4 regions of the Ruegeria sp. D4 genome follow, and region 1 is predicted to be linked to each of the others. Evidence: riboswitches for the same ligand, from Rfam matches in the RefSeq annotation. Region 1 holds a riboswitch; each other region holds the start of a gene.
What was found. Region 1 has a riboswitch for cobalamin ahead of ACR0MI_RS05370 (DUF4198 domain-containing protein). Riboswitches for the same ligand answer to the same signal wherever they lie in the genome.
Positions count from the first base shown of each region.

Region 1 (7,232 bases):
AGCCCGATTTGACCAGGGATGTCTATCCCCTGATCCAGCAGGTACAACAGTCCGCCAGCGCCGATCATATCATTGGAATAATACAGAAAATCCAGTTCCGGCGACCGTTCCAGCATCGCCTGCGTCATCTCGCGCCCCTTGGCCAGTGCTGAGCCGCCGGAATAGAACTCGCGATCCTCGATCTCGATCCCGTGTTTGCCCAGAACTTCGGTAAAGCCTTCGAAACGTTTGCGCGCGCGGTGGTCCAAAGGCATCTTGGTCCCCATGAAGCCGATATGCTGGTATCCGGCCTTCAGAATGGCCTGCGCCATTTCGCGGCCGGCACGGCGGTGCGAAATGCCGACCATCGCATCCACGGGTTTGCCGTCGGTATCCATGATTTCGACCACCGGAATGCCCGCGGAATCCAGCATCGCCCGGGCCGCTTCCGTGTGCTCCAGACCCGCGATGATCACGCCCGAAGGCCGCCACGAGAGCATCTCGTAAAGGACTTTTTCCTCTTTTTCCGGCAAATAATCGGTCACGCCGACCACTGGCTGCAATTCGGTGTCTTCCAGCACCTGATTGATGCCGGTCAGGACCTCGGGGAAGACCATGTTGGACAGTGACGGGATGATGACAGCGACCAGATTGACCCGGCTGGATGCCAGCGCACCCGCAATTTTGTTGGGCACGTAACCCAGCTCTTTTGCGGCGGCCAGAACCCGTGTTCGGGTCGCATCCGATACATCACCCCGATTGCGCAGGACCCTGCTGACCGTCATTTCGGATACCCCCGACGCTTCCGAGACATCGCGAAGGGTAAGCGGGCGTTTTGTTTCTGTGGTCACGAGGCACCTGCACTGTTGTTTTGCCCGATGGTAGCGTGAACACGGCGACAAATACAACAACTCTGCTTCTGCGTCGGACGCTGGACGGGTCGGACCTTTTGTGCATCGGAGCGACCCTACATATTTGCGGCGAGTTCAATTTTACACGCGAGTCAACGCCCGCAGTTTCAGGCCCAAAATCTCAAGTCCGCGAACTGAACCGACGACTATTGACCGCGGAAAGATATCTAGGAAAATACACACACTCGCGGTGGCGCATACCAAACCGCGTAGCAAGCGCGGGCATGCAATTCCTGATTTCGCAAATGGCCCATGCAACGCCGCAATCAATTGTTGACCGTATCTTACATATTCTGGCATGAACGCGCCATGTTCGGTTCCGGGGACATCCTCGGAAGCAATAGGGAATGCAGTGCGGCACATTTCGCCAACTCTGCAACTGCCCCCGCAACTGTAGGCGGCGAGCGCGGCTGATAATGCCACTGGGGTATCCCGGGAAGGTTAGTTTAGCGCTTTGACCCGCAAGTCAGGAGACCTGCCGAACATGCGCCCTTGGAAGGGGCGTTCATCATCGGCGACGGGGTGTGCGCCGGATCTGTTTGCCCGACAAGGCAGATGGCTTCGCGTTCCCCATCGTCAAAGTAAATTTGCGCCGGGGAAGGCGCGACGTGAGAAGGACTCGATTTGTGAAAAAACTGCTGGTGGCTGCCACGGCTGTTTTGGCGATGCCTGCATTGGCGCAGGCCCATTTCCTGCTGGAATATACCGACGACACGATGATCGAACGCCCCGGTGACGTTCCGGTCAAACTGGTTTTCTGGCACCCGTTTGAAGCTGGTCACGTGATGACCTTGGAAAAACCGGAAGAATTCTTTGTAATCCACAACGGTGAAAAAACCGATCTGATGGATACGCTGGAAGAAACCACTTTTGAAGGACCGGACAACATTGCCAAAGCGTTCCTGGGTTCAGTGCCGGTGAAACGCTCGGGTGACTATGTGGTGGTTACAGTTCCTGCGCCTTACTACGAAGAATCCGAGGATATCTATATCCAGCAGATCACCAAGGCTTACCTCAACCGAAACGAACTGCCGACCGACTGGGATCAGCCGCAGGGGCTGGCCACCGAGATTCTGCCGCTGAACAAGCCTTACAACATCATCGCCGGGTCAACCTTTACCGGTCGCGTTTTGAGCGAGGGACAGCCCGTCGCCGGCGCAGAAATCGAAATCGAGTACATCGCCGCAGCACCGGACATGACCGGCACCGGCGCGAAGGGCGCCACCGTGTCCCCATTGCCGGGCGGCGCGTTGGTCGCGATTTCGGATGACAACGGATATTTCAACTTTGGTGTGCCAAAAGCCGGGTACTGGGGCTTCGCCGCTTTGGGCGTGGGTCCGGAAACCGAGCATGAAGGCAAAGAGCTGAGCCAGGATGCGGTCATCTGGATCCGCGCCTGGGATCTGGAGTAAGCCTGAATGCACATCGTCGACGGAGCCCTTTCCAACCCTGTCGTGATCGGCGGTGCGGTCGCCGCGGCTGGCGGGATCGCATTGGGCCTGAAATCGCTGGATCTGGATCGCATTCCCACGGCGGGCGTGTTGTCGGCCAGCTTTTTTGTCGCCTCGCTGATCCATGTGCCGATTGGCCCGTCGTCTGTGCATTTGATTCTGAACGGTCTGGCCGGGCTTCTGCTCGGCTGGGCCGCCTTTCCGGCCCTTTTTGTCGGCTTGCTGCTGCAGGCCGTGTTCTTTGGTTTCGGCGGATTGACCGTGCTGGGGATCAACACGGTGAATATCGCTCTTCCGGCGGTGTTGACCTGGATGATCTTTGGTCGCCTGATCGCACGTGGCTCACCTGTTCATGGGGCGATCTGGGGCGGCATCGGCGGCGCGTTTTCGATCGCGGCCACGACGGCTTTTGTCGCGGTCTCGCTGGCGCTGTCCGGCGATGAGTTCCTGCCCGCTGCCAAGCTTGTCTTTTTCGCCCACATTCCCGTCATGGCTATCGAGGCCGTGCTGACAGGTTTTGCCGTTCTTCTGGCCCGCAAGGTCAAACCGGAACTTTTTGTAAAGGTTGCGTCCACATGAAACAGTTGATCCTTGTTTGTACGCTTGCTCTCGCCCCGCTCCCGGCTCTTGCGCACAAGGTTATTGCAGGCGTATTTCCGGCAGGCGACGCAATCGAAGGCGAGCTGGGGTTTTCCAATGGCGATATGGCCGCAGACCAGGAAGTCATCGTCTATGGCCCCGATGGCTCTGAACTGGGTCGCACAGTAACCGATACGGACGGTTTCTTTCTCTACAGCCCGACCAGAGCTGTGGCTCATACATTCAAGGCAGATCTGGGTGCAGGGCACGTCGCCGAAGTTGCCATGCCGGCCGACGAAGTGGCCGAAATCATGGGGGTCGAAGCCGAGCTTTTTGAAACAGCCACGCCGGTCGCATCTGCGAATGGCGCGGCAGCGGTGACTGTGGCTTCGCTCTCGGATGAGGAACGCGCCGCCATCGCCAAAGCGGTGCGCGACGAAACCCGCCCACTGCGGCGCGAGATCGCCGCCTACCGCGAGCACAATGATCTGCAGAACATCTTGGGTGGTATTGGCTATATCATTGGTCTGTTCGGCATCGGCTTTTACCTGGCCGCGCGTAAAAAGATGGCCACCTGATGGCACATGCGCTGGAACCACAGGCCAAAACACTGGCCGAGGCAGGCAAAGCCGCCCATTTCGGGATGATCGGAGACTACGATCCCCGTATGCGCATCGTGCTGGCCTGCATCTTTGCCATCGTCACGGTTGCCCTCAACAGCATTCCGGCGCTGATCGGCGCTTTGTCCGTCTCGCTTGGGTTACTGGTGATGTCACGCTTGCCAGTCGGTCGGACCCTCAAGCGTATGGCCATGATGGACAGCTTCATCATCTTCATGCTGGTGCTGCTGCCATTCTCAATGCCCGGCGACGCGATGTTCACGGTTTTTGGCTTTCCGGCCAGTTGGCAGGGCCTTTGGAAAGCTGTCGAGATTGCACTGACGGCCAACGCGGTCATCCTTGCGCTGATGGTTCTGGTCGGAACGATGGAGCCCGTGACGCTGGGACACGCTTTGCACAAGCTGCGCTGCCCCGAGGTGCTAGTGCACCTTTTGATGTTCACCATCCGCTACATCGAGGTGTTGCGGGAAGAATACCTGGGCCTGCGCGCTGCGATGAAGATCCGCGGATTTCGCCCCGGCACAAACTGGCACACCTACCGAAGCTTCGGGTATCTGGTCGGCATGATGCTGGTGCGCGCGATCGAACGGTCCGAGCGGATTCTGGCGGCGATGAAATGCCGGGGCTTTTCCGGGCGTCTTTTGTTGCTGCAGGACTTTAACATGACACGACGCGATCACATGTTCGCCGCGATGCTGTGCACCGTTTGCCTTGGCCTGCTGTTCCTGGATTATCTATGACGATCCTCAAGCTTGAAGACATTTGTTTTGCGTACCCTGGCCAGCCACCAGTGCTGGACGGCGCTTCGCTGCAGCTTGAACCGGGGCAGCGCCTCTCGATTGCGGGCCCGAATGGCGCGGGAAAATCTACCCTGTTTCGTATTGCCCTTGGCCTGCAAACACCAAGCGCCGGGCGCGTGACCGTCCTGGGAAAGGAAAGGCGCGTCGAGGCGGATTTTCACGAAGTCCGCCGCCAGGTCGGGCTGGTTTTTCAGGATCCTGATGATCAGCTGTTTTGTCCGACAGTGGCGGAAGACATCGCATTTGGTCCTCTCAACCTCGGGCGCAGCAAGTCCGAGGCGCTGGCCATCGTCGACAGGGTGCTTTCCGATCTGGATCTGTTAAGTCTGCGTGATCGCATTACGCACAAGCTCTCTGGTGGAGAGAAGCGGCTTGTGACCCTTGCAACCGTTTTGGCGATGGAGCCGGAGGCGCTGCTTTTGGATGAGCCTACCAATGCGCTTGACGCCAAAAATGAAGCGCGACTTCTGGAAATTCTGCGAAGTCTGCCGCAGGCTATACTGCTGGTAAGCCACGCACCATCGTTTCGCGCGGCATTGGCACCAGACACGCTGGAACTGCGAAACGGGCGGATTGTCAGCCCAAGTGAATGACCTGTTCGCACGAGCTATGCGAATGTCCGCGACAGAGCGCCGTCGTCAGGAAGCCTGCGCGTGCAAGCGGTATGACCCGGGGGTCCGGCTGGTCCACTTTCGAAAGGCGCGGTGAAAATTCGCCGGAGCCGAAAACCCGGTGTCAAAGGCGATCTGTTCAATACTGAGCGTACTTTGCTGAAGCGCGCGGATGGCAATGTCGCGGCGCAGTGCATCCTTGATGTCCTGAAAAGAAGTCCCTTCTTCTTTCAAACGCCTGTTCAAGGTCCGCGGCGTCATTTTCAGGGCACGCGCTGCATCAGGTAGCTGGCAGGTTTGCCATGTTGCGCCGTAGAGAAACGCGCGGACGCGAAGGCTGTTTGTATGCGCGCGCGAACCGGTAAAGATCCAGTCCAGCGGCGCACGTTCAAGGAACACGGATGCCTCAGCCGAACTGCGGGTTATCGGACGGGTGAACAGACGCGGGTCGAAAAGGATACTGGTCTGCCGAGCGTCAAACTCGACCGCGCATGGGAAGACGACGGCGTAGTCGGCGGCAAATTCCGGGCGGGCAAAGGCAAAGCGAACGGCTTTTACCGGTGTTTCCGTCCCGCCAAGCCAGGACAAAAGCCCATGCGCCAGTTTCAGGATCAGCATGTGGCCGAAACGCTGCGGGCGGGTGTCGTCCGAATATGGGACCAACGCCAGTTCCACCGCGTCGGATTTGCTGTGCAAGTCCAGGTGGAAGTCATCCAGAAGCAGGTTCCAAAATGTCGAGAAACGATAAAGTGCCGAGGCCAGGCTGCTCGCTTCGCGCTGTACAGTCACCAGATGCTGCAGGGCGCGGGGCCGGATCGGACGGCTCCAGAGGCCCATCATTTCGTCCCCGGTTTCGGGCGCGGCAAGCTGATAAAGCCGGGCGATTTCATTCAGTGTGACGCGTTGAGAAGGTGCCATCTGGTTGGCCTGCAGGCCCGAACGCTCTAACAGCGATGTCATCTCAGCCGGGGTGCAACGGGACTTCAGCGCATCCAGCCAATCCTGGATAAATCCCGCCGATACAGTCGTCAGAGATATGGGGTCATGGCTGGTCATCTGAACCTCAGGTTGGCGTAATCGGATACCATTTTGTCAAGAAATGAGCTTATCGGCAAACCATTGGGCGGGTAGATGACGCGAAACCATAGTCGCCGCAGGGGAGCCTGGCATGTCCTATCAGCCGCCCGTACAGGATTTGATGTTTTGCATCGAACACTTGTCCCACTGGGAAAAGGTGTCCCGGGTGGAAGTGTATTCGGAATACGACCTGACGGATATTGGTGCCGCTCTCGAGGGATATGCCCGGTTCTGCAGCGAACAGATCGCGCCATTGTCACATATCGGGGACACGCTGGGCGCGCAGTTCGACAGTGGCCGCGTGACGATGCCCGAAGGTGATGCGCAAGCTTACGCGCAGTTCGTCGAAATGGGGTGGCAGGCGCTGACCCATCCGGTGGAATATGGCGGGATGGGATTGCCGCGTGCCGTCGGCGCGGCTGCCGTTGAAATGCTGAATGCCGCTGATATGAGCTTTGGTCTTTGCCCGCTGCTGACCGACGGTGCGATTGAGGCGTTGCTGCTGACCGGTTCGGACGAACAGAAAGCCACGTATCTGGAGCCGCTGATCGCAGGGCGCTGGTCCGGCACGATGAACCTGACCGAACCGCAGGCAGGCAGTGATCTGGGCCGCGTGGCGACCAGGGCGGCGCAGCGTGGGGATGGCAGCTACGGCGTCTCTGGCACCAAGATCTTCATCACATATGGCGCGCACGATCTGACTGAGAACATCATTCATCTGGTGCTGGCCCGCACACCTGACGCGCCTGCCGGGCCGAAGGGGCTGAGCCTGTTCATCGTTCCGCAAAAACTGGTGGGGCCGGATGGCACGCCAGGCGTCGAGAACACGGTCAATTGCGTAAGCATCGAACACAAACTGGGCGTTCGGGCCAGCCCGACGGCGGTTCTGGAATACAAAGACGCCACCGGTTTCCTGATCGGCGAGGAAAACCGCGGACTGGAATATATGTTCATCATGATGAACGCCGCTCGGTTTTCTGTTGGGGTTCAGGGCATCGCGACCTCTGAACGGGCTTACCAACGCGCTCTGGCTTATGCGCGCGACCGGGTGCAGAGCCGTCCCGTGAATGGTCAGGCCAAAGACGCGGTCGCCATCATCGAACACCCGGACGTACGCCGTATGCTCATGCGGATGCGCGGCCTGACCGAAGGTGGCCGGGCTATGGCGGCCGCAACGGCAGGCCTGCTGGACATCGCGCATCTT
Region 1 is NZ_JBQFPJ010000002.1:285,501-292,732, forward strand. It holds gene ACR0MI_RS05365 (LacI family DNA-binding transcriptional regulator) at 1-830, opposite strand, end outside; cobalamin riboswitch at 1,188-1,387, shown strand; gene ACR0MI_RS05370 (DUF4198 domain-containing protein) at 1,517-2,302, shown strand; gene cbiM (cobalt transporter CbiM) at 2,309-2,920, shown strand; gene ACR0MI_RS05380 (cobalt ABC transporter permease) at 2,917-3,498, shown strand; gene cbiQ (cobalt ECF transporter T component CbiQ) at 3,498-4,280, shown strand; gene ACR0MI_RS05390 (ABC transporter ATP-binding protein) at 4,277-4,933, shown strand; gene ACR0MI_RS05395 (AraC family transcriptional regulator) at 4,979-6,007, opposite strand; gene ACR0MI_RS05400 (acyl-CoA dehydrogenase family protein) at 6,120-7,232, shown strand, end outside.

Region 2 (7,232 bases), on a different contig from region 1:
GTGTCATATTCAGGCCATAACTGCCCGGAGCCGGGCCAAAGACCCGCGGGTTCGGGGTCTGCCCCGCGAAGGGATTCCAGTCCGGTGCTTCGTCCCGTTGGGACAGAGCCCGAACGGCCTGGCCAAATAAAGCGGAGAGCGTCGGGAATACATCCCGGAACAGGCCCGAAACACGCAGGGTCACGTCCAGACGCGGACGGCTGAGGTCGGTAATTGGAAGCACTTCGATGCCTGATACCCGCTCTGATCCCTTGTCCCAGACCGGTTTCACGCCCAGCAGGTGCAGCGCCATCGCGAATTCCTCGCCCGCCGTGCGCATGGTGGCAGACCCCCACAGATCGACGATCAGCCCTTTCGGATAATCGCCTTCCTCCTGCAGGTGCCGCCGAACCAGTTCCTCGGCCAGTTTCACGCCTTGTGTATAAGCCGCGCGGGTCGGGACCGACCGGGGATCGGTAGTGTAGAGGTTCCGCCCAGTGGGCAGCACATCCGATCGTCCCCGATAGGGCGAACCCGACGGGCCAGCCTCAATTCGCTTTCCGGCCAGCGCGTCCAGCAACGCGGTGCGTTCGGCGTGTGCAGATGGCGCGGGGTCGAAATTGCCGGTCATTTCAGGCACGCGGCCAAAAATATGCAGCCCGTCGCCAAACTGGCTTTCCTTGATGTCGCAGACAAAGCGGTCGATGCAAGTGATTGCCTCGGCGATACAGGTGGCCTGGTCAAGACCAAGATCGCTTTCCAGACCGATGGCCTGCGCTTCCTGCCGGATATCTTCCTGCAAGCGGTCGCGTCGTTTGGGGTCAAGCCCGTCTGCGTTCGAGAATTCGTCCAGCAGCGATTCAAGCCGAACCATTCTGTCCGGCGTGCCGCTCTCCTTCATCGGGGGCGGGATGTGACCCAGCGTGACGGCTCCGATCCGGCGCTTGGCCTGTGCGGCTTCGCCTGGGTCGTTGACAATGAAGGGGTAGATCACCGGCAAATCACGGATCAGCGCCTCGGGCCAGCACTCGGCGGACAGGGCAACGGATTTTCCCGGCAGCCATTCCAGAGTGCCATGGGCGCCAATATGGATCAGTGCGTCGGCGTGCAGGCTTTTGCGCAGCCAAAGGTAAAACGCGACATAGCTGTGACGCGGTGTGCGCGAAAGGTTGTGATAGTCGTCATCGCGCAGTTCAGGCGTGCCACGTTCGGGTTGCAGCGCGACCAGCGCCTTGCCCCGGTGAAGCGCGGTGAAATGGAACGCGCCATCAACAAAGGTCGGATCATCCTCGGGCTTGCCCCAGACTGTTTGCAGGTCCGTATTAAGTTGATCCGGCAACATTGCAAGCGCGGCCTGATAATCTTCGAGCGACCAGGAAATCCGGGCGCCCAGCAATGTGTCGGCGATCGGTTCGGCAGGGGCTGTGTCATACCCGGCGCATTGCAAATCTGACAGCATCGCTTCGGCTGACGCCAGCGCATCAAGGCCCACCGCATGGGCCATCTGCCAGTCCTTGCCGGGATAGGTGGACAGGACCAGAACCGGCACCTGTTCCGCTTTGGGCCGGTCGTTCAGGTTCAGCCAACCGGTTACACGATCAATGATCGCTTCGATCCGTTCAGGTTCAGCGCGGTGGGCAAAGCGGGAATACTCCAGGTGCGGATCGCGTTTGCCCGGTTCCTTGAATGAAGCGATGCCCGCCGAGATCCGCCCATCCACTTCGGGCAGCACGACGTGCATGGCAAGGTCGGCGGGCGAAAGACCGCGTTCGGCCGCGGCCCACGCTTTGCGGCGTGAAGTTGCCAGAGCGACCTGGAAAACCGGCACACCAGCCGCGTCAAGCGGAGAGGTTCCCGACGCGCCTTTGCCCGAGAAGGAGGTGGCATTTATGATCGCCGAAGGTTCCAGTGCAACAATGTTTCGGCGCATCCAGTCGGCGGCAACAGGCGTTTTGAGGGAAGGGGCAAACATGCCCATTGCCTCGAACCCTCGCGTACGCAGGCTGTGGATCAGCGCGGCGACCGGGGCGGTGTCGGCGGAGGTCAGGTAGGCGCGATAGAAAGTGACAATGATGCGTTTCGCATCGTTCGTAAATGCGGCTTCGACCGGGGTTACGCCGCGGTCAGGGCACCATACACCGCATTCCGGAAGGGTTTTGGCCCCCAACACCGGTCCGGCATAAAGACCTGCCGCCAATGCCATCTGCGCCAAAGCGGCCTGCGCCGCGACCTCGCCGCCGGTGTCGCAGAGATGCGCCAGCCGCCGCAGGGTCGAGACGGGCAGGGTGGAATAGTCGTCCAGCCGGGTATCCTCACGCCCGTCGGCGGGCAGAACCGCCAGCGCGATGCCTTTGGCCTGCGCCAGCGCAAGAACCTGCTGCAGCCCGTATGACCAGTAAGGTACCCCACCAATCAGGCGGATCAGGATACCTTTTGCGCCGTCAAGCGTTTGTTCCACATATGTGTCAACGGACAGAGGGTGTTTCAGCGCCGTCAGATTGGCCAACCGCATCGTCGGCATTCGCCCTTCCGGCCCACCGCCGCGATGCCAGCCTGCCGCGAAAGCACCGAGATCGCTGTCCGAAAAGGACAACATCACCAGATCCGCCGGGCTCTGGCCCAGATCGGTCGGGGGCTCGTTTTCTTCAAGCCCGTGGCTTTCGCGGAAGACGACGTGCATGGCTTACTCGGCGGCCTCGGTCACACCCACGAGGATATCCCGGATTTCGGCCTCTTTGATGTCGTCGTGCTCGGCAATGACCACAAGACGCGAGCGGCGCTCCTCGCCGGGTTCCCAGGGGCGGTCGTACTGATGACGCACCCGGGCACCGACAGCCTGAACCAGCAGACGCATCGGTTTGCCGGCAACTGCCGCATACCCCTTGACGCGCAGGATGTTCAGTTCCCTGGCCAGACGTTCGATCTTGGCAACCAGATCGAGTGGGTCACTTTGCTCCGGCAGTTCGACGATGATGCTTTCGAAATCGTCATGTTCGTGGTCGTGGTGACCGTCGTGATGCGACGGACGCGCGTCCATGTCATCCTCGGCTGCGGCTTCCAGACCGAGCACGACGCGGACGTCTACGACGCCTTCGGCAACCTCTACGACGGGCAGCGGGCGCGGGGCCTCGGCTGCGATGATCTCTTTGGCTTTGGCAACACACTCTGGCCCGGCCAGATCGGGCTTGGTCAGCAGGATGATATCGGCGCAGGATATCTGATCCTCGAACACCTCGGAAAGAGGCGTTTCGTGGTCGATCGAGTCATCGGCCAGGCGCTGGGCATCCACCGCCTCGACATTCGGAGCGAAGCGACCTGCCGCGACCGCCTCGGCATCGGCCAGAGCGATCACGCCATCCACAGTGATTTTCGAGCGGATATCGGGCCAGTCAAAGGCTTTCAGCAGCGGCTTGGGCAGGGCGAGGCCGGAGGTTTCGATCAGAATGTGATCGGGGCGCGGGTCCAGCGCCATCAGCGCTTCGATGGTCGGAATGAAATCATCGGCCACGGTGCAGCAGATGCAGCCGTTTGCCAGTTCCATGATGTTCTCTGCCGGACAATCGGGAATGGCGCAGGATTTCAGAATATCGCCATCGACGCCCACGTCGCCGAATTCATTGACCACGACCGCCAGACGTTTGCCCTGCGGGTTCTGCATCAGGTGCTTGACCAGCGTTGTCTTCCCCGAGCCCAGAAAGCCGGTGATCACAGTGACGGGTAATTTCTCAAGAGTGCTCATTTCAGGGCTCCAATCGGGGGAATGCGGGAGGCGCAGTTTTTGCGGAAATGTTCGGGGCGCTCACGCCATTTGACCAAGCCGTCCTCGGTCGCCAGATATTTGGTCGCACCGTCGACAATGGCGTCAACGTGTTCGGCTTCGTTCAGGTTCTCATAGACAAAGGTCCAGCGACCCGGTCCACCGCGCAGCACGATCGAGCAGCCCTGATCGCAGTTCGACAGGCATTCGACGGGTTTCAGCGTGATGCCTTCGGGCAGGTCGGCCTGTTGCAGCGCTTTGTGCAGCAATGTGCCGGGGCGTTTTTCATCATCCTCGACGGGCAGTCCACGGCGGCACGTGGTACAGACCAGCAACTCGACTGGTGCGGTCTCGGTCATGTCTCTCATCCCCCCAAATCCTCTTCGCGGGGGACGGGGTTTCATGCGGGCCACGCGTCTGCACATGGACCCGACACCGGAACACCCCGCCCGGTTTCTTCTTCGGGTGCTGGCAGGTCTCCCGGCTTGCGGATGTCAGAGACTTGCTCTGGCAGATGTCCCGCCTTCCCGGCCTTTCGGCCAGTGGCTATGGGCACCCTCTCCGGTCACGGTCGCGGGGGCGGCTGCGTTTGACGGAAAAACCGCTGACGCATTCCCTTTTCATCCATCCAGGGATGGACACCAACGGGTCGGACATGCGGCACAGGCGGGGGACTTGTCAAGCTTCAGGATGCGCGGTTTCGCCGCCGGAAGGAAAAAGCGACCTGAGGTGGTCACTCAGCGGCATCGCCGGGCGTTCACGGCGCCCGAAAACCTGCGTGATTGAGGTGTTCCGTGTGATGTTCGCTGATTTTGGAAGGGGTCGGCGGGAACCGGACGGGCGGGGCGGATTCGGCTTCAGAACCACTGGGGCAGGCCGCGTGTGGACGTTGCGGCGACCAACCGCCTGTCATTTCGGGCATCGCTAAACTGAGGGATTGGGGTTTCGTTGATTAAGTAACCGCTATTCCGACCGGCTCGGGATACTCCATTTCAGTATTCGCGCAAGACCCGGCAAAAACGACCGCTTCGAGATCAAATCTGATGGCCGTCTTGCCGTGCTCAGAGTAGCCAGATTTCTTGCAAAATTATGCCTCAAACTGCCCTTAGCGGGCGTCGGCGAACAGAATTTGCCAGGAAACAAAAAATGAAAAAGTTAGCAGCCTTTCTTGTGTACTTACCCGTCGCTGCAGTTGCGGAAGACCGGGTGTTCGAGTGTGAAGCGGCGGATGCAAAATACCCGGAAATGGCGGCCACGCTGGTCAAATACGAGGGCCAGAACAAAGGGCATATTACCATTGGTGATATCGACAATAAGGCTGAGGTGTATCCCGGCCTCGACACCCTGACTTACCTGTATATCGGTGACGGCTTTACCCTGAATTACAACGTGAATCTCAAGACTGGCACGTTTGACTATTCGGCTTCGGGCAGCAAATCCGGATGGGGCAAAGGCAGCTGCAAGGAAGTTGTGGCCCAGTAATTCGCTAATGCCCGGTCTGCGGGTTGGGCCTTTCGGTTGCCGAGAAAAGTACTTGCCTGGTTCCGTCCTGAGGCCAATGTAGTTGGCCGTGGACGGAACCCGGTTAAAAGCGGCCGATCCAGTATGTGTCCAAGCCATCTGGGCGGCGTGCCAACCAATCAAATCTTTTGATCAGCAAGGTTCGGCACGCCCCGAACACGCGGGCGCGATTGATCTGCCGGCGCTGAAGGTATTCGCGTTGGACCAGATATCCCGCGCCACGCGCCATGTTCCGTCATCTTCGAGATGGTAGATATTGATGCCATGGCCGGTGGAAACAGTGGCAGGGCCCGGTTCACGCGGAACATCGGCGGCGGTAAACTCATAACGCTCAAACGCCCAGCTCGCCGCCACAACAAACTCCACTGATTGCTTTTTCCAACGGGTGTGAACGGCGTCGAAATACCCGCGCACCCAAGGCCCGACCTTGGCTTTGCCTTCCATAACAGGCGCGCCGGGTGCGATGAAGACCACGTCATCAGTGACCGTCTCAAGGAATTGATCCAGTTTGTTCGAGTTGATCGCTGCAAGATACGCTACGTGTGCGGCTTGCGGAGTGTTGGCTCTGGTGTCGGGCAGCGCCGGTGTCGCGATAGCCAACCCTATTCCAGTAAAAAGAATGGTTATCCTGATAGTCATATCGGCCTCCAAGCATTTGCGGCGATTGGACCTTGCCGGTTGTTCAAACCCGCCTATCAACGCAAAACGCATTGCAGGACGATCGTATTGCAACGCAATTCGACAGGCTTTTAGGGCAATCGCAATTTCAGATAGCTACACCACTGATTGTTCAACTCGTATCGGGTGTATTTCTCGACAATAGTTACGTTTGGTGTACCTTGCGAGGCAGGAAAAAATAGCAATCATTAAGTATTTCTACTGAATGAACCTTATTGACTGGCATAAGTTGCCGCCGCTTTCGACCCTCAGGGCGTTTGAGGCGACCGGCCGTTTAGGCGGCTATTCTGCTGCGGCGCGTTCACTGAACGTAACCACTGCCGCAATTGCCCAACAGGTGCGAAAGCTTGAGGCTGATCTGGGGATTCCACTTGTGCGCCGAGAGGGACGTGGACTTGCTTTGACCGAGGCCGGTCGGACGCTGGCCAGCACGCTCAACGACGCATTCGAGCAGATCGCAAAAGGCATTGATGATGTGACGGCTCAGGAGGCCGCTCGCGGTGTGAGTGTGTCTACGACTGTCCGATTTGTCGACGCGGTCATCATGCCACGACTTGGCGGCTTCTGGGCGGAACACCCCGGCATCCAGGTGTCTTTCGCTGCGGAAGGAAATTCGTGGGACGTCGATCTCGAAGCCTTTGACATTGCGATACGCGGAGGCCCGCCAAACCATGTTTGGAGCGGCGCGGCCCAGAAACTGCTTCTAAAGTCGCCGTTCGTATTATGCGGCACACCAGAGCTTGTCAGGTTGGGTGCGAAAAACCTGACCGATGTGCCGTGGATACAGGACAAGAGCATCGGTTCCCAAGTCTTTGAAGGTGTCGTCCGGGACTTCGGCCTGCGCGTCGACGACCTTCAGCTTGTTGATCCGGGGGGATCGAAGTTCGAGCTGGACGCCGCCTTGCAAGGCTACGGATTGCATCTAAGCCCTCTAGTGACCGTCAAAAAGTACCTGGATAAAGGCAGACTGGAAGCTATCGACGTGCCGCCGAAATGGGTGGCCTGCTACTTCGCGGTCTACCGAAAGGGGCGCATTTCCGATCAGGTAGGTGCTTTCCTGAAATGGCTTGAGTTGACGTGCGCACCACTTTCTCAGGAGGCTTGAGAACCTCGAACTGGATTCCGTCCAGCGTCATATCGGGCACTGGCCCGTCATTATGTTCACGCTATCGGGCCTGGGGCTGATCAGAGTTGCCTCGTGCAGGATTGGTTTTTTTGATTTCAATCGCTTATCCTTGCCGGGGATCATTTTGAAACAGGAGGTTCACGTGAACAGCTCTATCTCTGATGAGGCGAT
Region 2 is NZ_JBQFPJ010000012.1:77,721-84,952, reverse strand. It holds gene cobN (cobaltochelatase subunit CobN) at 1-2,659, opposite strand, end outside; gene cobW (cobalamin biosynthesis protein CobW) at 2,663-3,718, opposite strand; gene ACR0MI_RS16035 (DUF1636 domain-containing protein) at 3,715-4,095, opposite strand; cobalamin riboswitch at 4,190-4,397, opposite strand; gene ACR0MI_RS16030 (hypothetical protein) at 4,883-5,218, shown strand; gene ACR0MI_RS16025 (YybH family protein) at 5,390-5,896, opposite strand; gene ACR0MI_RS16020 (LysR family transcriptional regulator) at 6,141-7,040, shown strand; gene ACR0MI_RS16015 (hypothetical protein) at 7,204-7,232, shown strand, end outside.
Region 2: linked by a shared signal. The riboswitch ahead of ACR0MI_RS16035 (DUF1636 domain-containing protein) and the one ahead of ACR0MI_RS05370 (DUF4198 domain-containing protein) in region 1 are both predicted to bind cobalamin.

Region 3 (7,232 bases), on a different contig from region 1:
TCGGCAAAGGTTTCCGGGCGGTATTTGCGGGCAAGAACCTGATAAGCGGGGCTTGGCGTGTCGGTCATTTCTGCTCTGTCGGATTCGTATCAGAAGTGCAGCGTAGAGTGCGCCGCCGCCTGCGTCCACAGCCGGTTCGCGAAATTCATTTGGGAATGCTTCGGGATGCGCGTAAAAATGAAGGCGAAAGCATTTTTGACCGGATTCTTGTGCGTAACGATTAAGGAGGGCGCGTTGCATGTCTCAGATGATTATTCATGCGCTGCAGGTCGGAGGAGGTACTCTGGCCCTGACATCAATGCCGGGGCGTGGGGGTAAATATGTCCAGGACCTGAATGCGATTTCCGACTGGAAGCCCGGTCTTGTCATTTCAATGACGACCGAAGTCGAGATGCTGCAGGACGGCGCGCGTGACTTCGGAACCGACATTCAGGCGCGCGCCTGCCGCTGGGTCCATCTGCCGGTCGAAGATTTCGGTGCACCCCCCGACGCCGTGACCGCGCGCTGGCCCGATGTAAGCGCGGCCGTCCGCCATGCCCTGTCAGGGGGCGGGCGCATTCTGGTGCATTGCCGGGGCGGCTGTGGCCGGTCCGGAATGGTGGTGTTGCGCCTGATGGTCGAATGCGGCGAGCAACCGGGTGCAGCCCTGAAACGGTTGAGGGCGGTGCGGCCCTGTGCGGTTGAAACAGATGCACAACTGGCATGGGCCACGCAATTGATTCCGGCCAGCGCGGACCCGTAGCTTAGGCCGACAAATGTCCGGTCTGGGCCGCCACTTGGCGACCTGCCAGGGCCGAAGCTTCAAGCATGGCGCAGGGCGGGTCCGACAGAATTGCGGACGGCAGCGCACGGAACTCTGCGCAGAACATCATGTCTGCATAATCCTCCAACCTGTCGCCCGGAGTTTCCTCATTCGTTCCGCAAAACACCCGGATTTTGTCTGGCCGCGCGTGGAACCGGGCCATGCACCCTTCGGGGCAATGGGCAAGCTCGCTGCTGCCTTCAACGGCGAATTGCGGGGTTGCGGCCGGGCCGGCGCTTGCCACGGCGCGCGTCAGAGCCCGCGCCATTTGCGCCAGTGCCGGACAGGGTTTGCCGGTGCGCTGGCACACAGTGGCAGAAAATTCGTGTGTCCTTGTCTTCCAGATCATAATGCGCCCTCCGCGCGCGGCGCGGGGCAAGGATCAGGTGTGACGGGGCTATGCCATCAGGACCTGCCCGGACACCCCGCCCGAGTTTCGGTTTCAGTATCGATGGCAGGTCTCCTGACTTGCGGGTCATCGCTTTGCCGACCTTCCCAGCCCTTCGGCCAGTGGTGTTTCGGCATTGCTCACCGCTTACAGTTGCGGGGGCAGTCTCGGCCTTGGTTCCTTCCGGCAATGCCAGACAGAACCGCACCGTGTTCCCTTTTCATCCCGGCCCCGGAAAGGGCGCGGAAACCATCGCCTCATCGCTAGCGGTTTCCGGGTCCCCGAGTCAAGCGCATAGCGCGGGCCGAGGCATTTGGTCCGATGCGTGGTCGGGAAAGCGGACGTTTGGTCATGTTTGCACCGGGTTGACTTGAGTGGGCGACTGGCCTGACAGATAGGTGAACTGAACTGTTCAGTTGAGAGCGGAGCATGAGATGTTGGACATACAGGAACGGGTCTTGACCGAAGACATACGATTTCCCGCCGGGACGGCGATGCTGTCGGGTCGCCTGTACCTGCCTGTTGCAGCGCCTGATATCGTAGTTGTTCTGAACAGCGCGACCGGCGTTCCCCAGGACTATTATCAGCATTTTGCCCGGTGGCTGGCGGAAGAGCAGGGCATTGCCTGCCTCACCTATGATTACCGCGATTTCGGAAAATCGTTATCGGGGCGCCTGAAGGATTCGCGTGTCACCATGTCCGATTGGGCGCTGGTCGATATTCCCGCGGCCCGGGCCGAGATGCGGCGGCGATTCCCAAGTGCGCGGCAGTGGACCATTGGTCATTCGCTGGGGGGTATGCTTGGGCCATTGCAATCGGATGTGGATCAGGTCGACCGGATGATTTGTGTGTGTTCAGGCCTGGTTACGTTGTCGGATCATCCGTGGCCCTACAGGGGGCTGGCCGGAATCTTCTGGTACGGTCATGCGCCTTTTGCAGTTCATATGCTGGGGTATCTGCCCGGCAAGGCCATTGGGTTTGGCTCGGACCTGCCGTCAAAGGTCTACTGGCAATGGCGAAAATGGTGCACCTCGCCGAACAGCTATTTGCCTGAAATTGGCCAAAGCCTGCCCGCAGCGACCTGGCCGCGGGCCGGTGGTCCGGTTGACCTGTTTGCGATTTCGGACGACCAGATGGTGCCTGAAAATGCGGTCTGGAGGCTGGCCGAGCTATACGGCCCGGACGCCAACCGTCATGTGCTTGAACCAAAGGATTTCGGGCTGAAATCCATTGGCCACATTGGTGTTTTTGCGCGCAAAAACAAAGCGGTCTGGCCGAGGCTGATCGAGTCTGCGGAGCAGCAAGTCCGTTCCGACCGGAAAGATGTGACGATTGCGGGATGAAGTGAGAGGTTGGACATCGACCCAAGCGGGGCTCGTTGTGGCTGCTTCCTTCCGGACCTGACCAGGTTGGCGAGGCGCTCGCCCGCGCCAACCTCTCAATCGTCGATATAGGGAAGTTGCGCCAGGAAGACAACCCGTCAGAGTGACAGTCTGATCCGCAGAAAGCCTTCCGGGTCATGCCCCAGCACATGCGGATCGTATGCGTCCAGTTCGGAAAGATGCGCCCTTGCTCCCGGCCCGGTTTTCAGAATCTAAGCGTGCCCGGGAAGCCGGACAAGGCTGAAGGGGAAGGGCGCAGATTGCATCGGGTCGCCCGGTAATCCCCCCGAAAGATAGTCGCGCAGGACGTGCCTGATGGGTAAGGCCGGCAGATTGATCTGCCGGGCCTGATGCGCAACAGGGAAGTGTCCGCCGCCGCTGGCCCGGTAACTGTTCAGGGCCACAACGAATTTCTGGGTGGGTTCAACAGGGATTCCACCGCAGCAAATCTCGCGGACACGGTTTGCAGCGGGATCGACCAGCATTCCGTGAGAATCAAAACGCGCCGGCTGGGAAAGATCGATCCGATAGGTCAGGCCGAACAGCACATCGAAGTTATGCCCGGCCCGTGTTTAATCGGTCAGAGTGCGGACAGCTCCTGCATCCACCTGATTGAAAATGCCCGCCGACATTTCAAGCCAGTCACGGACCATGTCGCCGGTGACAAGCGCGGCGCGCAGTTCATTCGGGAAAGAATGAAGATCCGAAACATTGCGCAACCGAACCTTTCCGGGCGGTACTTCCGTGTAGGAGCGCGGTCCCGCGCGGCCTCCGAACTTGCAGGGCGAAACAGCGGACAACAGTGGAAGCCCCCGCAGGTCTTCGTCCAGATGGAGGTTCAATGCCGCTGCCTGGGCGCTGGCGACCAGCGCGAGGCCCCGATCTGGTGCGCAAAAGCTGAAATAGCTGTGCAGGCTTTGACCGGTGTGGCCCACGGGTCTTGAGGCCAGCGCACGGATTTCTTCGTGGCCGTAACTGAACAGATGCTGCATTCCGGGGTCTTCGGATACCGCTCCGTTCCCGTGCCGGGAGAGAACAGGCGGCAGCTTAACCTGCTGCCCGACAACCTTCCATCGCCCGGCAGAGGTTTTCTGCACATGCAGGTCAATGATGCCAAGATGCGTCCCGGCGACGCCAGGCATGACAACCGGTTTGCCATGTACATGCCCCCGGGTTGCGTCCGTATGATCCAGCCCTTCGTGATCCTTGCCGGGAAGTGTGAGATGCGTATGGCCTGCAACAATGGCGTCGATCCCGTCGATCGCGGCCAGCGGTATGACGGCGTTCTCCATTCCGCGCGCGGGTTCCGAAGGTCCAAGGCCCGAATGCGCCAGGGCGACAATCACATCGCTGCCGTCCGTGCGCAGGGCCTCGACCGTCTTTTGCGCGGCCTCCAGAATATCTTCGAACACGACCACATCCTGTACCCGGTGCGCATTCCATTGCGCCGTTTGCGGCGGCAGGATCGACAAAAGACCCAGACGAAACGGTGTTTCGACGCCGTCAACCAGAAGAGAGCGTTTTAGTATAGCGCGGTCATTCCATTTGGCCCCGGTGGTCAATTGCCGGGCATTGCTGCAAATCACCGGGCACGGTGCGCCGTCCAGAACGCGATTCAGCGTTTGCAGGCCAAAGTCGAAATCATGGTTGCCCAGTCCGATTGCGTCATAGCCAAGTTCCCGGAAGGCCTGCATCAACACGTGGTTGTCATCAGTCTGCTCTGCCGCCCAATCGCCAAACGGCGTTCCCTGAAGGGCATCTCCGTTGTCGAACAGGAATACCAGTGCTCCGTCTTTCTGCGCTTCTTCTCTGGCGGCGCGGATCAGACTGGCCGTTCGGGTGAAGCCCCGCGCCGGATCCGGTTCATCCGCGTGATAGTCGAACCCTGTCAGATTCATATGCAGATCGGTCGTGGCCAAAATCCGAATGCGACCGGCTGAAGTATGTTGGCGCTGAGATGAAACAGTGGTCGGGTGCAATTTTCTACTTTGGGCAATTTAATCTAAGCCATGTTCACTAAAAGAATGAGTAAGTGCAAATAACTTGGCGCCGGTGGGACCATTCAGCGGCATTGCCACGTCCCGGTGTTCATGAATTGGCATTGCAACAACTCGGCAGTCGTGGCAGCCCTGTGCGCAACACCCTGAGGATATTCAATGAAAAACGCGGAAACAGTGACATTTGGCGGCTCGGGCCTGGATCGCGCAGCGCATCTCCGGGGAGATTCGGACAGGCTGGAACAGATGAAAACTGATTCACGCGCCGAATGCCTGCTGGTCTGGCGTGGCAAGATATTGGTGCAGGGCGAAGGTCTGGACCGGCTTGGATTGGTTGCGATGGCACATAGCCTGGTGCGCGAAGGTCCCGGAGGGGTTGTGGAAGGCCCGGTATTTCTGGGCCTTCGTGAAGACGATGCACCGATTTTTGCGGCGGATATATCGGACTGGTCGGCGGATGGGCAGGATTTGTCGGATATCGGTGCTTTTGTAGACCGGTCCGAGCAGCAGCATCCGGACCTGCCGGACGGGTACGTGTTTGCCGAATTGCGCCGGATCATGACGCGGCTGAGCGCCCGCGATGCCGAGCTTGCGGCAGCGGCCAAGGCCGTTATTGGCTGGCATGAAACGCACCGGTTCTGTGCGCGTTGCGGGGCTGCCAGTGAAATTGCACAGGCGGGGTGGCAGCGCAGCTGCCCCACTTGTGGCGGGCAGCATTTTCCGCGCACCGACCCTGTGGTGATCATGCTGATTACCCATGGAAACTCGGTCCTGATGGGCCGGTCTCCGGGTTGGCCCGAAGGCATGTACTCGCTGCTTGCGGGATTTGTCGAACCGGGTGAAACGCTGGAAGCCGCCGTGCGGCGCGAAGTAATGGAAGAGGCAGGCGTGCCGGTTGGTGCCGTTCACTATCTGGCCAGCCAGCCGTGGCCGTTTCCGGCCTCGTTGATGTTCGGCTGCGCGGGTGAGGCCCTGTCCCGCGAACTCAGGATTGATCCGGTCGAGATCGAAGACGCGATGTGGGTCAGCAAATCGGAAATGATGCGCGCCTTTGCCGGAGAACATCCGGTCTTGTTGCCGGCCCGAAAAGGCGCCATTGCGCATTTTCTGCTGCAAAACTGGCTTGCAGACACTCTTGACTGACGAGACACTGAACGAAAGCAAAGGCACCGAGGGCGGACATGCAGTTTTCAGCGCGCGAAGATATCGAGGCCCCGATTGATGCGGTTTTCGACATGGTCGCGGATTTTGAGCGGTTCGAGCGGATGGCCATGCGCCGGGGTGTCGAAGTACGGCGACTGAACGAACAGGCCCCGATAACCGCTGGTGCCACTTGGCTGACGGATTTCAATTTGCGGGGAAAACCGCGTCGGGTCGAAATACAGATGACCGATTGCGATACCCCGTCCCGCATGTGCTTTGAGATGTCCAGCAAAGGTATGAAAGGGGTGACATCGGTTGACTTTCTTGCCCTGTCCCAACGCAAAACCCGGCTGAGTGTCGAAATGTCGCTTGCTGCGAAGTCACTACCGGCCCGCCTGATGCTTCAGTCCCTGAAGCTGGGACAATCGCGGTTCCGCCGGCAGTTTCAGATTCGCCTGAGCGAATTTGCCCGTGAATTGGCAGAGCGGCATGCACACGGTGTATGACGGAAAACTTGCAGGCATAGATTGAGCAGCTATTCCATTCGCCCCGCCGTTGCGGACGATGCCGAGGGGTTGGCCGTCGTTCTGAAGGCCCTTGTTCTTGCCGGACAACGCAGCAAACCATCGGATGCGGCCTTTGCGCTGTCGCATTATCTTTGCCACCCTCAGCAGATCCCGTGTTCGGTCGCCATCGACCCCCGGGGAACAGTATTGGGGTTCCAGTCTTTGAAGCTTGCAACTGCAGGCAATCCGTACAAGGTCGCTGAGGGGCTGGGCATTATTGGCACGCATATCAACCCGTCATCGGCCCGGCAGGGAATCGGACGGGCCTTGTTCAGATCCACTTTGCGGGCTGCGCAGGAAGTCGGCTTGCCTGCGATAGATGCCACCATTGGGGAAACCAATGTTGGGGGGTTGTCCTACTATGGTGCAATGGGCTTCACCGAATACCGCAGGTTGTCCGGCGCGATTTCGAAGTCGTTCACTCTGTCAGACTGCCAGTCATTGAGCTGACTTTTTCTGATCGTATTAGCTGGTGAGGATCGCAAAACAAAATGGGCCGCTGTCAGGCTATGACAGCGGCCCTTACCGATCAGAGTTCGGGGATCGGTTTCGCCCCCTCGAAAACCACTTAAAACACCAGCAACCAGAAAATCTTTCGATACTTTCGAAACTGACCCGCCTTGCTGATCGGTATGTCACTGTAATGCCGATAAACTTCGAGGCTCACAGTGAAGCAGTTCACATTGTTAAAACTTTTTTCATTTTTTCCAGTCGAAGAAGCCCGGTCCGGCCTGTTGCAGCAGTCTCGCTGCCATCTGGCGACCCATTTCCGCACCGTCTGCAACATCTCCGGTTACATCCTCGGCGATTGATTCTGACCCGTCTGGGCGCAGGACTTCTCCGCGCAGCCGAAGTTGCCCATTCAGAATTTCGGCCAGGCCGGCGATCGGTGTCTCGCAGGAACCGTCAAGCGCCGCCAGCAGCGTGCGTTCCGCCGACATGCGCTGTCCTGTC
Region 3 is NZ_JBQFPJ010000004.1:171,712-178,943, forward strand. It holds gene ACR0MI_RS08495 (DNA polymerase III subunit gamma/tau) at 1-68, opposite strand, end outside; gene ACR0MI_RS08500 (phosphatase domain-containing protein) at 239-742, shown strand; gene ACR0MI_RS08505 (hypothetical protein) at 744-1,151, opposite strand; cobalamin riboswitch at 1,239-1,459, opposite strand; gene ACR0MI_RS08510 (alpha/beta fold hydrolase) at 1,625-2,533, shown strand; RNA gene ffs (signal recognition particle sRNA small type) at 2,533-2,631, opposite strand; partial or broken gene ACR0MI_RS08520 (5'-nucleotidase C-terminal domain-containing protein) at 2,785-3,126, opposite strand; gene ACR0MI_RS08525 (metallophosphoesterase) at 3,145-4,551, opposite strand; gene nudC (NAD(+) diphosphatase) at 4,729-5,712, shown strand; gene ACR0MI_RS08535 (SRPBCC family protein) at 5,751-6,218, shown strand; gene ACR0MI_RS08540 (GNAT family N-acetyltransferase) at 6,240-6,728, shown strand; gene hemC (hydroxymethylbilane synthase) at 6,977-7,232, opposite strand, start outside.
Region 3: linked by a shared signal. The riboswitch ahead of ACR0MI_RS08505 (hypothetical protein) and the one ahead of ACR0MI_RS05370 (DUF4198 domain-containing protein) in region 1 are both predicted to bind cobalamin.

Region 4 (7,232 bases), on a different contig from region 1:
ACGCCTCCGGGGGGAAATGAACAATTAATAAACGAGGAGCCTTATGAAAATAATCTCTACCAATGTCTTCGTCGGTCCCAACGTCTGGGCAAGTTTTCCGGTTATTCGACACGTCATTGATCTGGGATTGTTGGAAGATTGGCCCTCGGCCCGAATAGGCCCCGAATTCATCGACGCATTGGTCGCGGCCCTCCCCGGCCTTGCCGAGCATGGCTGTTCCTATCGCGAGCCCGGCGGCTTTATCCGCCGTCTGAGCGAGGATGAAGGCACCTGGCTGGGTCACGTGCTGGAACATTGCGCCATCGAGGTTCAGAACGTGGCCGGCACGGATGTGACATTTGGCCGGACGCGGGGCACAGGCGAACCCGGCCAGTACAATATGGTCTACGAATACCGCCAGCGCGACGTGGGACTTGATGCCGGGAAACTGGCCATGCGCCTGCTGATGCACCTGCTGCCGCAAAACCTCAAGGAAGCCCTGGACTATGATTTCGATCCCGATTTCGATTGGGACGACGAGTTGCGCAGCTTTGTTCTGCGTGCCCAACGCAAGGAATTCGGTCCCTCGACCGGGTCGTTGGTCAAGGCCGCCGAAGAACGTGACATTCCATGGATCCGCCTGAACGAAGGATCGCTGGTTCAGTTCGGGCATGGCAAGTATCAGCGACGCATTCAGGCGACCATCACGTCCGAGACCAAACATATCTCGGTCGAGATTTCCTGCGACAAGGAAGATACCCACAATCTGCTGAACGATCTGGGTCTGCCGGTGCCACAACAGCGCATGGTCTATTCGGCCCGCGAAGCCGCAAAAGCAGCTGGCCGGATCGGATTTCCGGTGGTGGTCAAACCGCTGAATGCCAATCACGGCCGCGGAGTATCGATCAATCTGAACTCGGAATCCGAGGTCGAGGCCGGTTTTGCCGAGGCCAAGGAACACTCGCGAAGCCGCGCCATTCTGGTTGAAAGCTTCATTACAGGATTTGATCACCGGATGCTGGTGGTCAACAACAAGCTGGTCGCCGTCGCCAAACGGGTTCCGGGTCATGTGATGGGGGATGGCAAGCATACGATTGCTGAACTGGTCGCCATCGTGAACCAGGACCCGCGCCGGGGCATCGGGCACGAAAAAGTGCTGACCATGCTGGAGATCGACAATCAGGCCAAACGCCTGATGGAAAACGCCGGAGTGACCGAAGAAACCGTTTTGCCGGAGGGCGAGGTTTTCTATTTGCGCTCTACCGCGAACCTGTCCACAGGCGGCACGGCCATCGACCTGACCGATGTGGTTCATCCCGACAACCGCGACATGGCTGAACGCGCCATCATGGCGGTTGGGCTGGATGTAGGCGGTGTCGATTTTCTGATCGACGACATCACCAAGTCCTACAAGGATATCGGCGGCGCGATTGTCGAGGTGAACGCAGCCCCCGGATTCCGGATGCACGTGGCTCCGTCCGAAGGCCAACCGCGCGATGTTGCCGGTCGGGTGATCGACATGCTGTTCCCGGTCGGGGACAAGACACGCATCCCCATTGCGGCAATCACGGGAACCAACGGGAAAACCACAACATCGCGGATGTTGAACCATATCATGAAAACCAGCGGCAAGACCGTTGGCATGACCTCGACCGACGGGGTCTATGTGGATGGCAAGCTGAGCGTCAAGGGCGACATGACCGGGCCCAAGTCGGCCCAGATCGTGCTGCGCGATCCGATGGTCGATTTCGCCGTGATGGAGACCGCGCGTGGCGGGCTGGTGCGTTCGGGCCTGGGCTATCAACGCTCGAACGTGGCCGCCTGTCTGAACGTATCCGCCGACCATCTGGGGCTGGGTGGCATCAACACGGTCGAAGAGCTTGCCGTGGTCAAACGCGTCGTGGTGGAAAGCGCCACGGATACGGCCGTTCTGAACGCCGACGACATCAACTGCCTGAAGATGGCGGATTATGCCGGGGCAAGTCAGATCTTCTATGTCACGACCAATCCCGGCCACAGTCTTGTGAAAGAACATATCAAGGAAGGCGGCAAGGCCATCGTGCTGGAAAAAGGCATGAACGGCGACATGCTGACCATATACGACAATGGCCTGCATATCCCCGTGCTCTGGTCGCACCTGATCCCGGCGACACTGGAAGGCAAGGCGATCTTCAACGTGCAGAACGCCATGTTTGCTGCCGCCATGGCCTATAGTTTTGGCGTTGATCTGGACAACATCCGCCACGGGCTGCGGACCTTTGACACCAGCTATTTCCAGGCACCGGGGCGGATGAACGTTTATGACGAACATCCGTTCAAGGTAATCCTGGATTATGGCCACAACCCCGCCGCCCTGAAGGCAATGGCGGCGCTGGCCGACCAGCTAGAGATCAAGGGCCGCAGGCTGTGCGTCGTATCGATGCCCGGTGACCGTCGTGACGAGGACGTCGAGGATGCGGGCGCGGCGCTGGCCGGTCATTTTGACCACTTCATCTGCAAGGCTGACGACCGCCGCCGCGGACGCGGGCATGACGAAATTCCTCAGATGCTGCGGCAGGCGTTGATTGCAGGCGGCACGCCGGATGAGGCGATCACAATCATCCCTGATGAGGTCGAAGCGGTGACGGCGGGTCTTGAAATGGCAGCTCCCGGCGATCTGCTGGTGATATTCGGCGACGACACCACCCGCTGCTGGAAACAGATCATCTACTTCAATTCGGATGGCGACGCACCTGAAGCTGAAGCAATCGGAAAGCCTGCCCCTATTGAGACCTCTTTCGAGGACATATTCGACAGCGATCAGGCCCTGATCCGGGACGAGCGCGGCGTGCGTCTGGCCCGCGAAATCAGCGAAGACGCGGATTGAGCCGAGGGCACCGGAATGGACAGAATTGAAGAGCTTGAGACCGCGCTGACCATCCCCAGCGCGACCAGTGACGCGTTTCGGGTAGACGATGCGCGCCGGCTGACCGGGCCCGGGTTGCTCTGGGATCACCCGGGCGCAATCATGGACGTCTTTTTTGACCAGGAGCAGTCTTCGCGTGTCATTGAGCTGTGGCAGCATCATGCACGTCGTGTGCTGGATGCTCTCGGCTGGCACCAGGAAAAGCTGACATATCGGGTATTCACCGGCGGCGTGAACCTTGCGATTTCAGCGCCGATGGATCAGCTATATTCAGCGATCTTTGCGGTCCAGACCGCATGGCATTTCTGTGCCGCGGCGCTGGTCGGGGAAACACCCGGCGATTTCGACAAGATGATCGCCAACGTCCGCGACGTCATGGCCAAAGAGGCAAATCCGGCCCTGATCGCCCTGATCCAGGCGGCCTCGGCGCGGGGCGTCGATATCCTGTGTGACGACGACGAGATTTCGATCGGCCACGGGGTCGGAAGCCGGACCTGGGCCTGGAACGCTCTGCCTGCGCCTGATGAAGTCGAGTGGGACGCCTTGCACAACATCCCCGTCGCCTTCATCACCGGAACCAATGGCAAGACCACAACGACCCGGCTGCTTGAGGCGATCGCCCGGGCGGCGGGCAAGGTTGCCGGGCTGACCTCGACCGAGTTTGTCCGCGTCGGCGACGACATCCTCGACCGTGGTGATTATTCCGGCCCCGGCGGAGCGCGCATGCTGCTGCGCGACCGGCGGCTTGAAGTCGCCTGTCTGGAGGTTGCCCGTGGTGGAATCCTGCGCCGGGGTCTTCCAACCCATGCCGCCTCGGCTGCGGCTGTCACAAATGTCGCCAATGATCATCTGGGTCAGTATGGCGTCAACACGGTTCCGGAGTTGGCGCAGGCCAAGTTCGCCGTGCACCGCACCCTTAAGAAAGATGGCGTTCTGGCCCTGAACGCGGATGACGCGTATGTCCGGGATGAGGCACTGAACACGTCCTGCAGGATCTGGTGGTTCTCGCTGGACCAGAAAAACGCACTGATCCAACAATCCCGCGAGCAAGGACATTGTTGTGCCTTCCTGCGGGACGAGATGATTGTGTTCTTCGATGGCTTCTCGGAACAACCGGTGATTTCGGTTCACGATGTGCCGCTCGCCATGGGCGGGGCTGCCAGGTACAATATTCTCAACGCAATGACTGCGCTGTGTCTGGCCCGCGCACTCGATATCCCGATAAAGGCCATTCGCGCCGGATTGTCCGGGTTCAAGCCAGACGCCAAAGATAATCCTGGCCGGTGCAACGAGTTTTCACATAACGGCGCCCGTGTCTTTGTCGATTTTGCGCATAACCCACATTCGGTCGCAGCGGTGTGCGAGGCTTTGTCCGGACTTCCGGCAAAGCGCCGCTTCATACTGCTAAGCCATGCCGGGGACCGGTCCGATCAGGACATCATCGATGTCACGCAAACGGCCTTGCGGTTCCAGCCGGATGTGGTCGTCGCTGCCGAGCTTGAGGGCTATCTGCGGGGACGCAACCTTGGTGAGATTCCAAAGCTGATTAAGCAGGCGGCAATGGACAAGGGTCTTCGGGATGAGCAGATCCTGAGCGCGCCTTCCCCGACCGAGGCGAGCAGGACAATACTGGATCAGATCGAACCGGGCGATCTCGCCCTGTTGCTGGTCCTGTCCGAGCGCGAGCAAGTCTTAAAACTGCTGGAAAACTGAACCCCTACGCTGAATCCGAGAGCCTCGGGCGGTGAAATTCGAACACCGCCCTGCCCAGCCGATCCGATTGTCCTGCCAATAATTCTGTATTGACGCATGCCCGGGTCTGAGGCACTTAGCTAGTAGATGGTTCCCGAAGGAAGACCCGAGGGATGAAAAGGGAATACGGTGCGGCCCTGAAGGCCAAGTCCGTAACTGCCCCCGCAACTGTAAGCGGTGAGCGACGCCAAACACCCACTGGCCGAATAGGCCGGGAAGGAAGGCCAAGCAAGGACCCGCGAGTCAGGAGACCTGCCATCAGTGTTCAACCAACCCAGGGCGGGGCGCCCTGGAAGGAGGCTTAGATGGCACGTCAGTCACGTGTTTACATGATCAGCACCTTCTGTCCGCGCTTGGCAACAAGTGGAGCGGACCATGTCAGACGCCACTGATCATATTCTTCTGATCTGTTCGACATGCAACGGTGATTTGTCTGCGGACAAAATACGCTCTTCTTTGTCAGATGCGCTACCTTCCGGGTTTGCCATTCGCACGGTCGATTGCATGGCCGGGTGTGCGCAGCCGACAACTGTTGGGTTTCAGGCCGCCGGCAAAGCCCAATACCTGTTCGGTGACATCCGGACCCCGCATGACATCGCGGCCTTGGCCGAATTCGCGTTGCAATATCAGAACAGTGCCGATGGATGGACATGCGCGTCCGACAGGCCGAGCGCGCTTTTTGACAAAACCCTTTCCCGTTTGCCCCGAATGATTTTGGAGGAGCCTTCATGACGACCTCTGCATTTCTTGCCGTGCGTGACGTCGAATACTATGCGCTGAATGGTGATGTTCTGCTGCAAGCGGCGTCTTTTGAACTGGAAGAAGGCGCAATCCTTGCAATTGCCGGGCCGAACGGGGCCGGGAAGACGACGCTTCTGAACCTGTTGTGCGGCACGGCCGAACTGGTGCTGGGCGACGTTTTGATCAATGGGCGCAGCCTGAAACACATGCCCGCCAACGAGCGCGCCCGAATGATCGCTGTTGTCAGTCAGCACGAACTGCCGGATAGCAGACTGTCTTTGCGGGAATATGTGGCCTTGGGGCAAATCCCGATCCGGGCTGATCGGTCGAAAGAGGGCCACGCCGCCGAACTGGACAGGGTTTTGAACCTGACAGGTCTGAGTGATCTGGCGGACAAACGAATGGGCGTACTTTCCGGGGGTGAACGTCAACGTGCGCATATTGCGCGCGCTCTGGCACAGAACCCTTCGCTTTTGTTTCTGGACGAACCGACAAACCATCTGGACCCCGACGCCAAGGGGCGGATGCTGTCGCTGGTTGCCGAGTTGGGCATCACGGTGGTTATGATCGTCCACGACCTCGTCATGATCCCCGAATTCGCCACCCATGTGGCCATGATGAAATCCGCGCGGCTCACGGGCTTTGGTCCCGTGGCCGATGTGCTGACCTCGGACCAGGTTCGGGAAACCTTTGGCGTCGACTACCTGTACTTTCACCATGAGGGCCGCGTGATTCCGGCGCTGGATATCCGAAAAACCTCGGTCTCAAACTAACCCTAGGAGCATCTTTGAATGAAACAGATCTGGTCGGTGGTCCTGACCACAGCCCTGGCAGGCGGTGCGTCGGCACAAGAAATTGCCGTCGACAATTGCGGCAAGCCGCTGGTTTTTGAAACTGCGCCCGAGCGGATTGTCGTGCACGATATGAACATGACCGACATGGCCTTTGCGCTGGGTCTGCAGGACAAGATCGTCGGGCTGACCGGCATCACCGGATGGTACAAGACCAGCCCGGAATTCGATACGCTGCGCGGCGACATTCCCGAGCTTGCGCCCAAATACCCAACGGTCGAGAACCTTGTGGCCGCCGAACCCGATATGTTCTTCGCGGGCTGGTATTACGGGATGAAGCCGGGCGGAGACGTGACCCCTGACACGCTGGAACCCTTTGGCATCAAGACCTTGATCCTGTCCGAAAGCTGCGTGCATCTGGACAAGGACCGCCCCGAAGCCAGCATGAACCTGCTGTTTGATGACGTTCTGCGCCTGGGCCAGGTCATGCAGGTCGAAGACAGGGCGAAGGAACTGGTTGATGGTTGGAAAGAAGAACTGACCGAGATCGAAACCCGGACCGCCGATCTGCCCAAACCGCGCGTTTTCCTGTTGGATGGTCCGGCTGATGCGCCCTTCACCGCGGGCAAGTTTGCCATTCCCGATGCGATGATTTCCGCAGCGGGCGGTGAAAACGTGACCCATGACATGGATACAAGCTGGGGCCGCACCTCGTGGGAAACGGTGGCGGCCGCCAACCCCGAATTTCTGGTGCTGCTGGATTACCAGACCGGCAACGGCGCCGAGGATACCTTCAAATTTCTGCAGGAGCATCCGGTGATGTCCCAGACCGATGCCGTCAAGAACGAGGCCTGGATTGGCCTGCGGTACGAGGAACTTACCCCCGGACCGGCAAATATCGAGGCGATCCTGAAAATGGCGCAGGCCATGCATCCGGATCTCAACTGATATGGGTCGACTTGGCCTGACACTTCTGCTGGGGGCGGTCGTTCTGGCCGCCCTTTTGCTGATCTCAACCATCTACGGCACCACATCCATTCCGGTTTCCGACACGTTCACCGCTG
Region 4 is NZ_JBQFPJ010000006.1:105,178-112,409, reverse strand. It holds gene ACR0MI_RS10905 (cyanophycinase) at 1-20, shown strand, start outside; gene cphA (cyanophycin synthetase) at 44-2,845, shown strand; gene ACR0MI_RS10895 (Mur ligase family protein) at 2,861-4,597, shown strand; cobalamin riboswitch at 4,708-4,910, shown strand; gene ACR0MI_RS10890 (DUF1636 domain-containing protein) at 5,012-5,368, shown strand; gene ACR0MI_RS10885 (ABC transporter ATP-binding protein) at 5,365-6,150, shown strand; gene ACR0MI_RS10880 (ABC transporter substrate-binding protein) at 6,169-7,116, shown strand; gene ACR0MI_RS10875 (iron ABC transporter permease) at 7,118-7,232, shown strand, end outside.
Region 4: linked by a shared signal. The riboswitch ahead of ACR0MI_RS10890 (DUF1636 domain-containing protein) and the one ahead of ACR0MI_RS05370 (DUF4198 domain-containing protein) in region 1 are both predicted to bind cobalamin.